Regions from separate parts of the Exiguobacterium sp. s80 genome, predicted to be linked through region 2. Evidence: predicted binding sites of a transcription regulator. Region 2 holds the regulator's gene; the other holds the start of a gene.
The links. The regulator Rex, encoded in region 2, represses fermentation and respiration genes when NADH is low (regulators of the CRP and FNR family bind a similar motif). The targets are predictions, from matches to a motif close to TTGTGAAATATTTCACAA.
Positions count from the first base shown of each region.

Region 1 (5,262 bases), on a different contig from region 2:
GTTCGAGCAACAGGGCGACGGATGCTTTATCGTCCAGATGACGTGATTTGACGAAACCTGTTTCGGTATGAATAAATCGCGGATCGAACGTCACGATGTCACCGACTTCAATCCCTGCTACCCGTGTTTCCTCTGCCGTCGTTGACCGGATATCGAGTCTCACTTCGATATTCGTCGCATTTCGCTCTTCCGTGTTCGTCACGCGTGACGTATGGACGCTTGAGTGATGGAACAAAATCGTTCCTGAGATCGTCTGTCCGTCCATTTTATGGACGAGACAATTTTCACCTTCGATTGCCGTCCACGCATAACCGCCAAGTTGAGATAACGTCAGTCGCCCTGTTGGCAAAATCTCTTTGACCATCGCCCCGAGCGTATCGACGTGTGCTGTCAACAAACGAATCCGTGAAGACTGTCCGGGCAACGTAGCGAGCAATGCTCCCTTTTCTAACTTTTTATACGTAATTCCTTCTGCTTTAAATCGATTTTCTACATATGTAAGAGCATGCGCGGTAAATCCAGTCGGACTTGGGATTTCTACTAATTCACGAATCGTCTCAATCACAGCTTTCATCTTGTTCGCTCCTCGTTTGACGTCCTTTTTAAGAAAGGACGGCTTATTTTAATGAAATCGTTTCCTTCTTATGATACCAAATATCTCTCTCCAGTCGAAAAAGAATGCACACTCAAAAAAAGCGACCGTCTGCTATGGAAAAAAGCCATAGCATCAGTTGCGCTACGACTTTCATCCTTTAAATGACTTCTTAACTCTTTCATTTAGACGTATTTTTTCATCCAAATGTCATCTCGATACGTCCCATCCTCTAGTTTGACCGAATCAGGGTCTTCTGCATATACTTCGAAGCCAAGTGATTCATAGAGTTTTTGAGCAGCTTCATTTCCTGACAAGACGGCTAGAATGACTTGTTCGACTTCCGGAATTTGTTTCGCCTCTTCAATCAAGGCCTCCATCAGGGCGCGACCCGTGCCCCCACGATAATCCGGTGAGATATAGACACCAGAAATCATCGCCTTATGTGATTCCCGTGACAGTTCGTACGGTTTGACCTGACCAAATCCAAACAATGTATCTTCATCGAATATCCCGATCCAAACTTCATCAGACTCCGGATCTCCTTCGAGCCCCTCTTGAACTTCTTCGAGTGGCGTTTGTTGCTCATCGTCAAAAGAATGACCAAATGCATCCGGATGATTTTTTAGACCTTCGAGGCGTAAGCGCCAATACTGTTCTGCATCTTCCTTTGTTAACGTTCGAAATGTATACATGACTATCGTTTCTCCCCTTTGTGAGTTTTCTAATGTTTCTTAAGACATGAAAAACTCTTCTATCCCTAACATAACCTTTTTCTAGTAAAATAAAACCTAGTTTTCAGATTTTTTATCGCGTCCTTTTTTCTAATCAAAAAATCGTACCCACTGAAACTCCGTTTGCCCGAGTTCAGTGGGTACGATTGACGCTTCCGATTTAACGTAAGACAGGTTCCATCGTTTGACGTAAAACTTCCGCCGAATGATGGAATTTTTTTAATTCCTCATCCGTCAGCGACACCTCGATGACTTCGCGCACACCTTGTCGGTTAATCACGGCAGGTACACCGATATGAATACCAGAAATCCCGTACTGTCCGTCAACGTGCGCTCCTACAGTCAACAAACAGTTCTCGTTCCCGAGAATCGCACGGACGATCCGAACGAGACCAAGTCCAATCGCATAGTATGTTGCACCTTTTCGTTCAATGATATGATAGGCTGCATCGCGTACATTGATATAGATTTGATCTAAATCTTTTTGAGAATAACGATCGTCTTCTGCAAGCAGTTCATCAATCGTTTTTCCATAGATTCTTGAGTTGCTCCAGGCAGCGAATTCCGTGTCGCCATGCTCACCTAAAATATAGGCGTGGGCGTTTCGTGAATCGATATTAAAGTATTCTCCTAACATTTGGCGCAAGCGTGCCGTATCGAGTACCGTTCCTGATCCGAAGACGCGTGACTTTGGTAAACCAGAATATTTCCATGCTAAATGTGCCATGATGTCAACGGGATTTGATGCGACGACGATGATGCCGTCAAATCCTGATTCCATGATTTGGCGCATCATTTCTTTCATGATTAAAGCATTTTTCGCAACGAGGTCAAGTCGTGTCTCACCCGGTTTTTGTGGTGCACCGGCCGTGATCACGATGACTTCGGCATCTTTACAATCCCCGTAATCCCCTGCCCATATTCGCATCGGCGAAGAACTGAATGGCGTCCCGTGATTTAAATCCATCGCTTCCCCTTCAGCTTTTGCTTTATTCACATCAATGATGACAAGTTCTTCACAAAGTCCAGCTGTCGTCATTTGATACGCAAAACTTGATCCTACTGCCCCCGCACCAATTAACGCAACGCGTGTAACTTTAGCATGTAATTCCATCCGATATGTCCACCCTTCCAAACAAATTAAAAGTTTGTTAACTATCTCACAATTAGATTGTAACATCTTTCACAAACTATTAAAGACTGTGTAAACGGTCACATTTTGTCTAATTTGTGTCAACAATATCCTAACATAAGGAAGTCAGGTACTTCACGTTCCATTACCACAATCGATACAACATGAAACCAATCAGCCCCGCTAGCGTACTGGACAAATAATTAACGGCGTCATTCCCTAGCCACTTCCACCCTCGGACATATTGTGTCGTAGTACCATGATGGATTTTTTTCTCGGTTTCTTTGCCACAAATCTGACAACGATACTTTCGTTGAACGGTAGCGCCTAACACCGTATCGAGAATACTGCCAAGGACACCTCCGGCCGCGACGATCAACCATTGCTTTACGGACAAATCGAATAGAATGTCACCCGCTGTCGCGATAAATAATGCACCGATGATTGTCGCGAGTGTCCCGAGTAAAGATACCCCGCCGCTCGTTCCTCGTAAGACCGGTTTAAACGTCCGGATTGAAATCGGTTCTTTTTTAGAAAGCGGACCAATCTCGGATGCCCATGTATCTGCATTCGAAGCAGCAATGACAATCAAGAAAACTAATAAAAAATCAAATTCATTTGTCAGTACAACGCCTATCGAAGCAAGCATAGCGGTTCCACCGTTGGCAAGTACTTGCCAACCATCTCGTGCACCATCCTTCTCGACGATTTGATCGACGGACTGCTTGCGTGCCTTACCGAGTTTTGATAACAGGCTAGAGCTACCGAAGAATAACAGTAACAGGACTAATCCTTCATAATCGAGCGCATAGACGACCGTGCTGCCGACAAGTATCGTCAACAATGCACCGCTTTTCGTTAATAATCCAAATTGATAGCCAGCATATCCGAGAGCTAAGCAGATGAATAGAAGAACAGTTAATGACATTGAATGACCTCATCTTCAGTGACAATTGTATCAACCGGGCGATCAAATGATTCTACTTCGAATCGTTCCACGACTTGAACGGCAAATGCAATCGAAAGCGTCGGACCTGAAAAATCAATCAACGCACGATCATAAAACCCACCACCCCATCCTAAGCGATAGCCATTACGCATATAGGCACGACCCGGTACGATACAAAGATCAATCGTCGGCAATGCAATTTCAAAAGCAGTTGCATCCGGTTCAAAAATCCCCATCGAATTCTCAATCAGTCGACTGCTTGGCGAATGTTCAAAAAATCTCATTTCTTGACCGATGACCTTCGGAATGACGACACGTTTTCCATCCGCCCATGCTTGTTGAATGACTCGATCCGTTGAACATTCGTTTCGAAACGAGAGGGTCACCGCAATTGATGTCGCACTCATCCATTCTGGCAATACAAATAACTGCTCTGCAATTCGTCGTTCCCGCTCCTGCCGGTTTTCCAACTCGTTCAGTCGCTCACCGATTACCCGTCGCGCTGCTTTTTTATTCATATAGTATTCCCCCATTCACAAAAAAAGCCATCACACAAGGTGACGGCTTCCATCTCAATTATTTTACTTCACGGTGAAGTGTGTGCTTACGGAGACGTGGGTTGTATTTCTTCAACTCAAGACGCTCTGGGTTGTTACGCTTGTTCTTTTTAGTGATATAAGTACGGTCACCAGTTTCAGTGCAAGCCAAAGTAATTTTAACGCGCATGGGATTCCCTCCTATCTAGCTCTCAATGTATCAAGTGTTTTTGCTTTACATAAGGTTAAGCATACTCAAGTATCGTACCAAGAAAGGAACGGAATTGCAACTGTTCATCCGTTCTTTTTCTGAATCGCCAATTGTTCGTATGGTTTTTCAAGGTTCACTTGGAATTCAAGCGGTTTTTGAGCAACATGATAATCATTTTCGATTCCTTGTCGCGCTTCTTCACGTTCTAAATAAATCAATTGTGAATGACGAAGTGCTTCGCCCTCTAATCGTTTAATCGCAACAACTAAACCACCGCTACTCGCTGGAGAACGTTCACTCTCAAGATTGTACACATTGCTGACAAGCGGCAACTGATTGATCTCAGCAAACGATTGAGCAGCCGACGCCGTCTCCATCGTAAAGTTATGGACAAGGCGGAATTCTACGATTTTATGCAGGGCTTGCGCTTGACGCAACACGGCAAGATTTAATCCGGCCAACTGATTGTAAGTCTGAACGAGCGGTAGGCCCGTCATGCGGACGCCGTAAATATGAACGCCATCTTCAAATCGATAAGCCGTCTCATTTTCTGTGATGACATAGACATTTTCTCCCGCTCCTGCCAATCGCTTCGCAAACTCAGCAATTGGTCGGTTCGAATCTTGGTAATCTTTTGCGACGAGTAAAATCGCGGCATCGTTCCATGACGTTTCACGTTGCACCGCAACATAGTAATCATGCGTCGTCAAATAGACGTCTGGTTCGATGTCTGTATCCGCTAAGAAGGGATATTCGGCATAACGCGTTTCAAGCCAGTCGGTCGTTAATTCTCCAGCGTCAAGTAACCGCTCCGTTTCTTCAAATCGCTTAATATGTTCACGGAATCGATTTGCCGCATATTGTGCCGTCGTCTGTCCATCGAGAATGAACGGCCAGTCGCTCGAAACCGCGAGCAAGTATTCACGAATCAATTGACGTTTTGCTTTGACCGTCAAACCATCTTGATGACGATTACGCGCCATGACACCGGCTAATCGTTTTTCAAGTTGATGCAAGTGACGAATCATCCAGTCGTTCCGTTCATTGATCCACACATCCGCATACCCTTTCCGGCCCCATGTCCCCATTGCGACGTGCACCGTCTCGA
Region 1 covers NZ_JACSMP010000001.1:223,012-228,273, reverse strand. The annotation lists gene KNP94_RS01160 (M42 family metallopeptidase) at 1-574, opposite strand, end outside; gene KNP94_RS01155 (GNAT family N-acetyltransferase) at 778-1,287, opposite strand; gene KNP94_RS01150 (L-lactate dehydrogenase) at 1,487-2,440, opposite strand; gene KNP94_RS01145 (DUF92 domain-containing protein) at 2,604-3,386, opposite strand; gene KNP94_RS01140 (5-formyltetrahydrofolate cyclo-ligase) at 3,377-3,925, opposite strand; gene rpmG (50S ribosomal protein L33) at 3,984-4,133, opposite strand; gene KNP94_RS01130 (glycoside hydrolase family 57 protein) at 4,238-5,262, opposite strand, start outside.
Region 1: a site for Rex is predicted at 2,475-2,492, ahead of KNP94_RS01150 (L-lactate dehydrogenase). Genes of this name have one in related genera too.

Region 2 (5,262 bases):
GTCGGACAACTGAAGAAGTTACTCTGCATGGTGACGTTTTTCGTACTGGAAACCATCGAGTAAAAAAAAGAGAATCGCCAGTGCCCAAATGCCGAGACAGCTGATCAAAAAGGCGACGAGCGGTGAAACGGCTCCGTAATAGCTGATGATTAACGGGTCATTCAGTTCAACGAACATCTGGGTCGTCAGCAACGTACAGATTAATCCGGATAAGAGGCTGATGAAGAGACCACTCCACGTCTTAATCACGAGGCCGATCATGCACGAGATGAGGATGAACAACAGGACGACGGCATTAAAGGCATCCGGCCGGATGAAGGCCGACACGTAGTCGGCATACATCGGAACGAAATAGAGCACCCCGGACAATAACCCTTGAACGAGGTTGATGACATAACTTTTCGAGCGCATTAGTGGAAACTCTCCCATCGTTCCATCAGTTCGAGGAGGTCCGTATCAATCTGATCCCGTTCTGCCGATAGCGCCGTCGCCTTCGGAATATCGTTGAAGACTTCCGGTTCGCAAAGCAGTTGTTCGATTTCAGTTGATCGAGTTTCCAGCCGTTCGATGTCTTGTTCGAGTTGTTCGAGCTGTTGTTTCTTTTTTCGTTCTTCTTTTTGCGCATCTTTGTCGATGCTTTTCGAAGCAGCGACTTTGATTGCTTTTTCTTCCTCTGCTTCGAGGCGGGCGATTTCTTCTTTCTCGGCCTTCTTCTCCATATAGTAAGAGTAGTCGCCGAGATAATCCGTCACACCGTCCGGATTCATCTCGATGACGCGTGTCGCAACCCGGTCGATGAAGTAACGGTCGTGGGAGACGAACAGGAGCGTGCCTTCATAGTCGACAAGTGCGTTCTCAAGCACCATCTTCGAATCAAGATCGAGGTGATTGGTCGGCTCATCGAGAATGAGGACGTTCGTTTTGCGTAATTTTAACTTCGCGAGGGCGAGGCGTCCGCGCTCGCCGCCGGATAATTCATGAACGAGCTTGAAGACATCATCACCACTGAACAGGAATTGACCGAGGACGGACCGGACTTGTTGTTCCCGCATCAACGGCCACTCGTTCCAAATTTCATCGATGACCCGGTTGCGGTCGTTGAGCTCGGCCTGCTCCTGATCGTAGTAGCCGACGGAAACGCCGGTCCCGAAACGATGTTCACCGAATAACGGTTTAATCCGGTTGACAAGAACTTTCAGTAACGTCGATTTTCCGATTCCGTTCGGACCAACGAGCGCGAGGGATTCGCCGCGTTGTAAGCGGAACGTGATGCCTTTTGAGACGGCTTCTTCATAGCCGACCGCGAGTTGCGTGACTTGTAACACATCGTTCCCACTTTGTTTTTCAATCGGGAACGACAGGACGGTGCTGCGTTCATCCCCATCCGGACGATCAATCCGGTCGACTTTTTCAAGACGTTTGCGGACGCTTTGTGCGCGTTTCGTCGTCGTCGCCCGTGCGATGTTACGCTGGATGAAGTCTTGCATCTTCGCGATGTCTTCCTGTTGCTGTTCGAACTGCTTCATCTCTTGTTCATACAGTGCTGCCTTTTGTTCCAAGTACTTCGTGTAGTTGCCGGTAAACTTCCGGCAGACGTTCCGTGACAGTTCATAGACGACGTTGACGACCTGGTCGAGGAAGTAACGGTCATGGGAGACGATCAAGACCGCTCCACGGTAACCAGCCAGGTAACTTTCGAGCCAAGAGAGTGTATCGATGTCGAGGTGGTTCGTCGGCTCGTCAAGAATCAACAGCTCAGGTGCCTGGAGCAACATCTTCGCCAGTGCGAGTCGCGTCCGTTGTCCACCGGATAGCGTCTGGATCCGGCGTGAATAATCGTCCGGATAAAAACGCATCCCGTGCAGGACGGAGCGGATGTTGGCTTCGAACTGGTAACCGCCGGCGTCCGAGAAGTCATGTTGGGCCTGATCGTATGTTTTCAACAGACGGTCGTAAGCAACAGCATCATTCAAGATATGGTCCATTCCCATCTCAATCTCCATCCGACGGAGCGAACGTTCCTGCTCTTGCAGATGCTCGAACACGGTCAACATTTCATTCCAAATCGTTTCATTCGACTCAAGACCACTGTCCTGGGCGAGGTAACCGATTTTCACTTCCTTACTCTTCATGATCTCACCAGAGTCATGACTGAGCTCTCCGGCGATGATTTTTAAAAGTGTTGATTTTCCGGCACCATTTCGTCCGACGAGCGCAATCCGGTCCCGCTCCTGCACTTCGAGTTTAATATTGTCTAAAATCGGCTCAACACCGAATGATTTTGATAGTTGGTTCACTTGTAAGAGAATCATAAAAACATCCATCCTTCCACCCTTTAGTCTATCATGAAAAAAACGCAGGAGTCCCGTGGAATATATTATTTGTTAGTCTATGTGAAGTGGTTTACAATCAAAGAGAATAGAATTCTTTGCATTGATTTGGGTGCCACGTCAGAACGTGGCCGAAGGGGGAACTGCAGTATGAATGGGCCAGACACAAAAATACCACAAGCGACGGCGAAACGACTGCCGTTATATTATCGTTTCATTCAGAGTCTTTATAACTCAGGCAAGCTGCGCGTCTCTTCAGCAGAGCTCAGTGAAGCGGTCAAAGTCGATTCAGCGACGATCCGCCGCGATTTTTCCTACTTTGGGGCGTTAGGGAAAAAAGGATACGGTTACAACGTACAACATCTATTGACGTTTTTCCGAAAGACACTGAATCAGGATGAAGTCACGAATGTGGCACTTGTCGGGGTCGGACATCTCGGAACGGCGTTTGCAAATTATAACTTTTTAAAGAATAATAGTACTCGGATAGTCGTTGCGTTTGATGCGGACGAAAACAAGGTCGGAACAACGACGCAAGACGTTCCTATCTATCATGTCTCTGACATGAAAGAGCAAATCGAAGCGAACAAGGTTGATGTCGCCATCTTGACGGTCCCATCCCAGTTCGCACAGTCAGTAGCGGATGAGTTAGTTGAGTATGGTGTGACCGGAATCCTGAACTTTACACCGGCGCGGTTGAACGTACCGGCCCATGTTCGGGTCCATCACATCGATTTGTCGATCGAGTTGCAGTCACTAGTTTATTTCATGAAGCATTATTCGCAATCAGCTGAAGGAGTGAAATCATAATGGAAAACCTTATTCCATCAACCATCGCGTTCATCGGACCAGGGAGCATCGCTTTAATCGGTGCCGTCGCGTTGATCATCTTCGGACCGAAAAAATTACCGGAGCTCGGTCGTGCTGCCGGTCAGACGTTAAAAGAGTTCAAGAGTGCGACACACGGCATCATGGACGATGATAAAGACAACAAGGATGAATCGAAAGAGAAGTGATTAAATTATGGCGATTGATCAAGAACAGAGTGTGACATCGCATCTAGACGAGTTGCGCAAGCGGATCGTCTGGTCACTCATCATCGTCGTCGTCTTGTTCGCCGCGGCCTTTCCGCTCGTCCGACCGCTCGTGCGTTTTCTGCAGTCGGACCTGAAAGAGCTCGGCATCGGATTGAATGCCTTTAATGTGGCCGATCCCCTGATGTTGTACTTGAATTTAGCGTTCATCATCGCGGTCGTCCTGGCTTCACCATTTTGGATGTACCAGCTATGGGCGTTCATCCGACCCGGTTTATTCGAACAGGAACAAAAAGCGACCTTGACGTATATTCCGGTCACGTTTTTCTTATTTTTGTCCGGAATCGCGTTCTCTTATTTTTGGTTACTTCCGTTTCTACTCAAAGTATCGACGGAACTTGGGCAAGAGCTCGGCATCGAGCAAGTCATCGGGGTCGAAAACTATTTCAGTTTCTTAATCCGGCTGACGATTCCGTTCGGTGTCTTGTTCCAACTGCCGGTCGTGACGATGTTCTTGACCCGTCTTGGACTCGTGACGCCATTGTTCATGCGGAAAAATCGGAAATATGCGTACTTTGCGCTGTTTGTCATCGCGGCTTTAATCTCTCCACCGGATGTGACGTCACATCTGATGATTTCGGTACCGTTGTTCGTCCTCTATGAAATCAGCATCATGATTTCAGCCCGGACGTACAAAAAAGTACTGATTCTTGAGCAACAGGCGGAGCTTAAGAGACAAGCGGATTTGATGCGTGAGTTGAATAAGTAACAGTCTCCTCTCGGTCGTTTCGGCGACGGAGAGATTTTTGTTTGGAAGCGCTCTTTTTATATTGAAAAAGTGAATCGATATGGTTTATACTGATTACAAGAATATGAGGGGGCTTAGCTCAGCTGGGAGAGCGTTTGGCTGGCAGCCAAAAGGTCGTCGGTTCGAGCCCGATAGTCTCCATATGTACATCACTTGGCATTTGCCGAGTGGTGTTTTTTGTTATAGTGGTGGCGGCAAAACAGAAGCTTACAGCCTGGATGATGTTGATGAACCGATTGAAGTCGTTTTCTGTGTTTATCCTTTTGAGGGAATGGGAAATTTCTTAATAGGTAATCAAGAGGGGGAAGCATTATGAATCCATTTACGACGTTAATTGCCTTCATCGTCGGCTGTCTTGTTCTGTATCTCGGAATCCGTGATAAGAACGGTTGGTTGATTGGTGTCGCGCTGATTCCGTTAGCAATTGTTGCGTATAGCGTCATCTATCTCATCATTCAAGTTTCAGCCTAGAAACTCCTTTTTTAAGGAAGTTTCTTTTTTTTTGAAACATAACTGGTAAACTGTAAGTATATGACAGTATAGACAGTTGAAACGAGGGAGGGCATTTCAGGATGGAACAAACGCTCCGCGAGGAACGATTACAGGCGTTGACGGTTGCTTATATCGAAAAAAATCAATTGCAGAATAAAAGTTGGGTCATCGCTGCCTTGATGGCGACAGCAGGAACGTTTACGGAAATCTTCAGCACGACCATGTACTTGAGTCTGTTACCGCTTGTCTTTCTCGTGTTTGATCTCCCGTTTCGACTCGAAAAACGAAAAATCCTGGCGCGCTATCTCTCAAGCGACCAAGTGACGAACCAATCGTTGCTGTGGCTCGGGATTCAATTCGTCTTGTACGGTTCGCTGTACACCGTGATACTTGAGACGAAAGAGATGTCGATCTGGAAAATTGCCCTTTGGATGCTGATCATCCTCGCACCGGTCTATTACGTTACGGACTGGTTGTTTAAAAAGATTGCCCGGTCAGGCGATCCCGACTTCGTCAGTGATAAAGAAATTCATGCGAATGTTAAAGAAGTGGAGGAGTGACAGGGTGAGTACATTGATTGAAAAACATACACGGCTCC
Region 2 covers NZ_JACSMP010000009.1:117,989-123,250, reverse strand. The annotation lists gene KNP94_RS13935 (hypothetical protein) at 19-411, opposite strand; gene KNP94_RS13930 (ABC-F family ATP-binding cassette domain-containing protein) at 411-2,312, opposite strand; gene KNP94_RS13925 (redox-sensing transcriptional repressor Rex) at 2,481-3,140, shown strand; gene KNP94_RS13920 (twin-arginine translocase TatA/TatE family subunit) at 3,140-3,346, shown strand; gene tatC (twin-arginine translocase subunit TatC) at 3,354-4,133, shown strand; tRNA gene KNP94_RS13910 (tRNA-Ala) at 4,241-4,313, shown strand; gene KNP94_RS13905 (hypothetical protein) at 4,485-4,643, shown strand; gene KNP94_RS13900 (hypothetical protein) at 4,745-5,224, shown strand; gene KNP94_RS13895 (hypothetical protein) at 5,229-5,262, shown strand, end outside.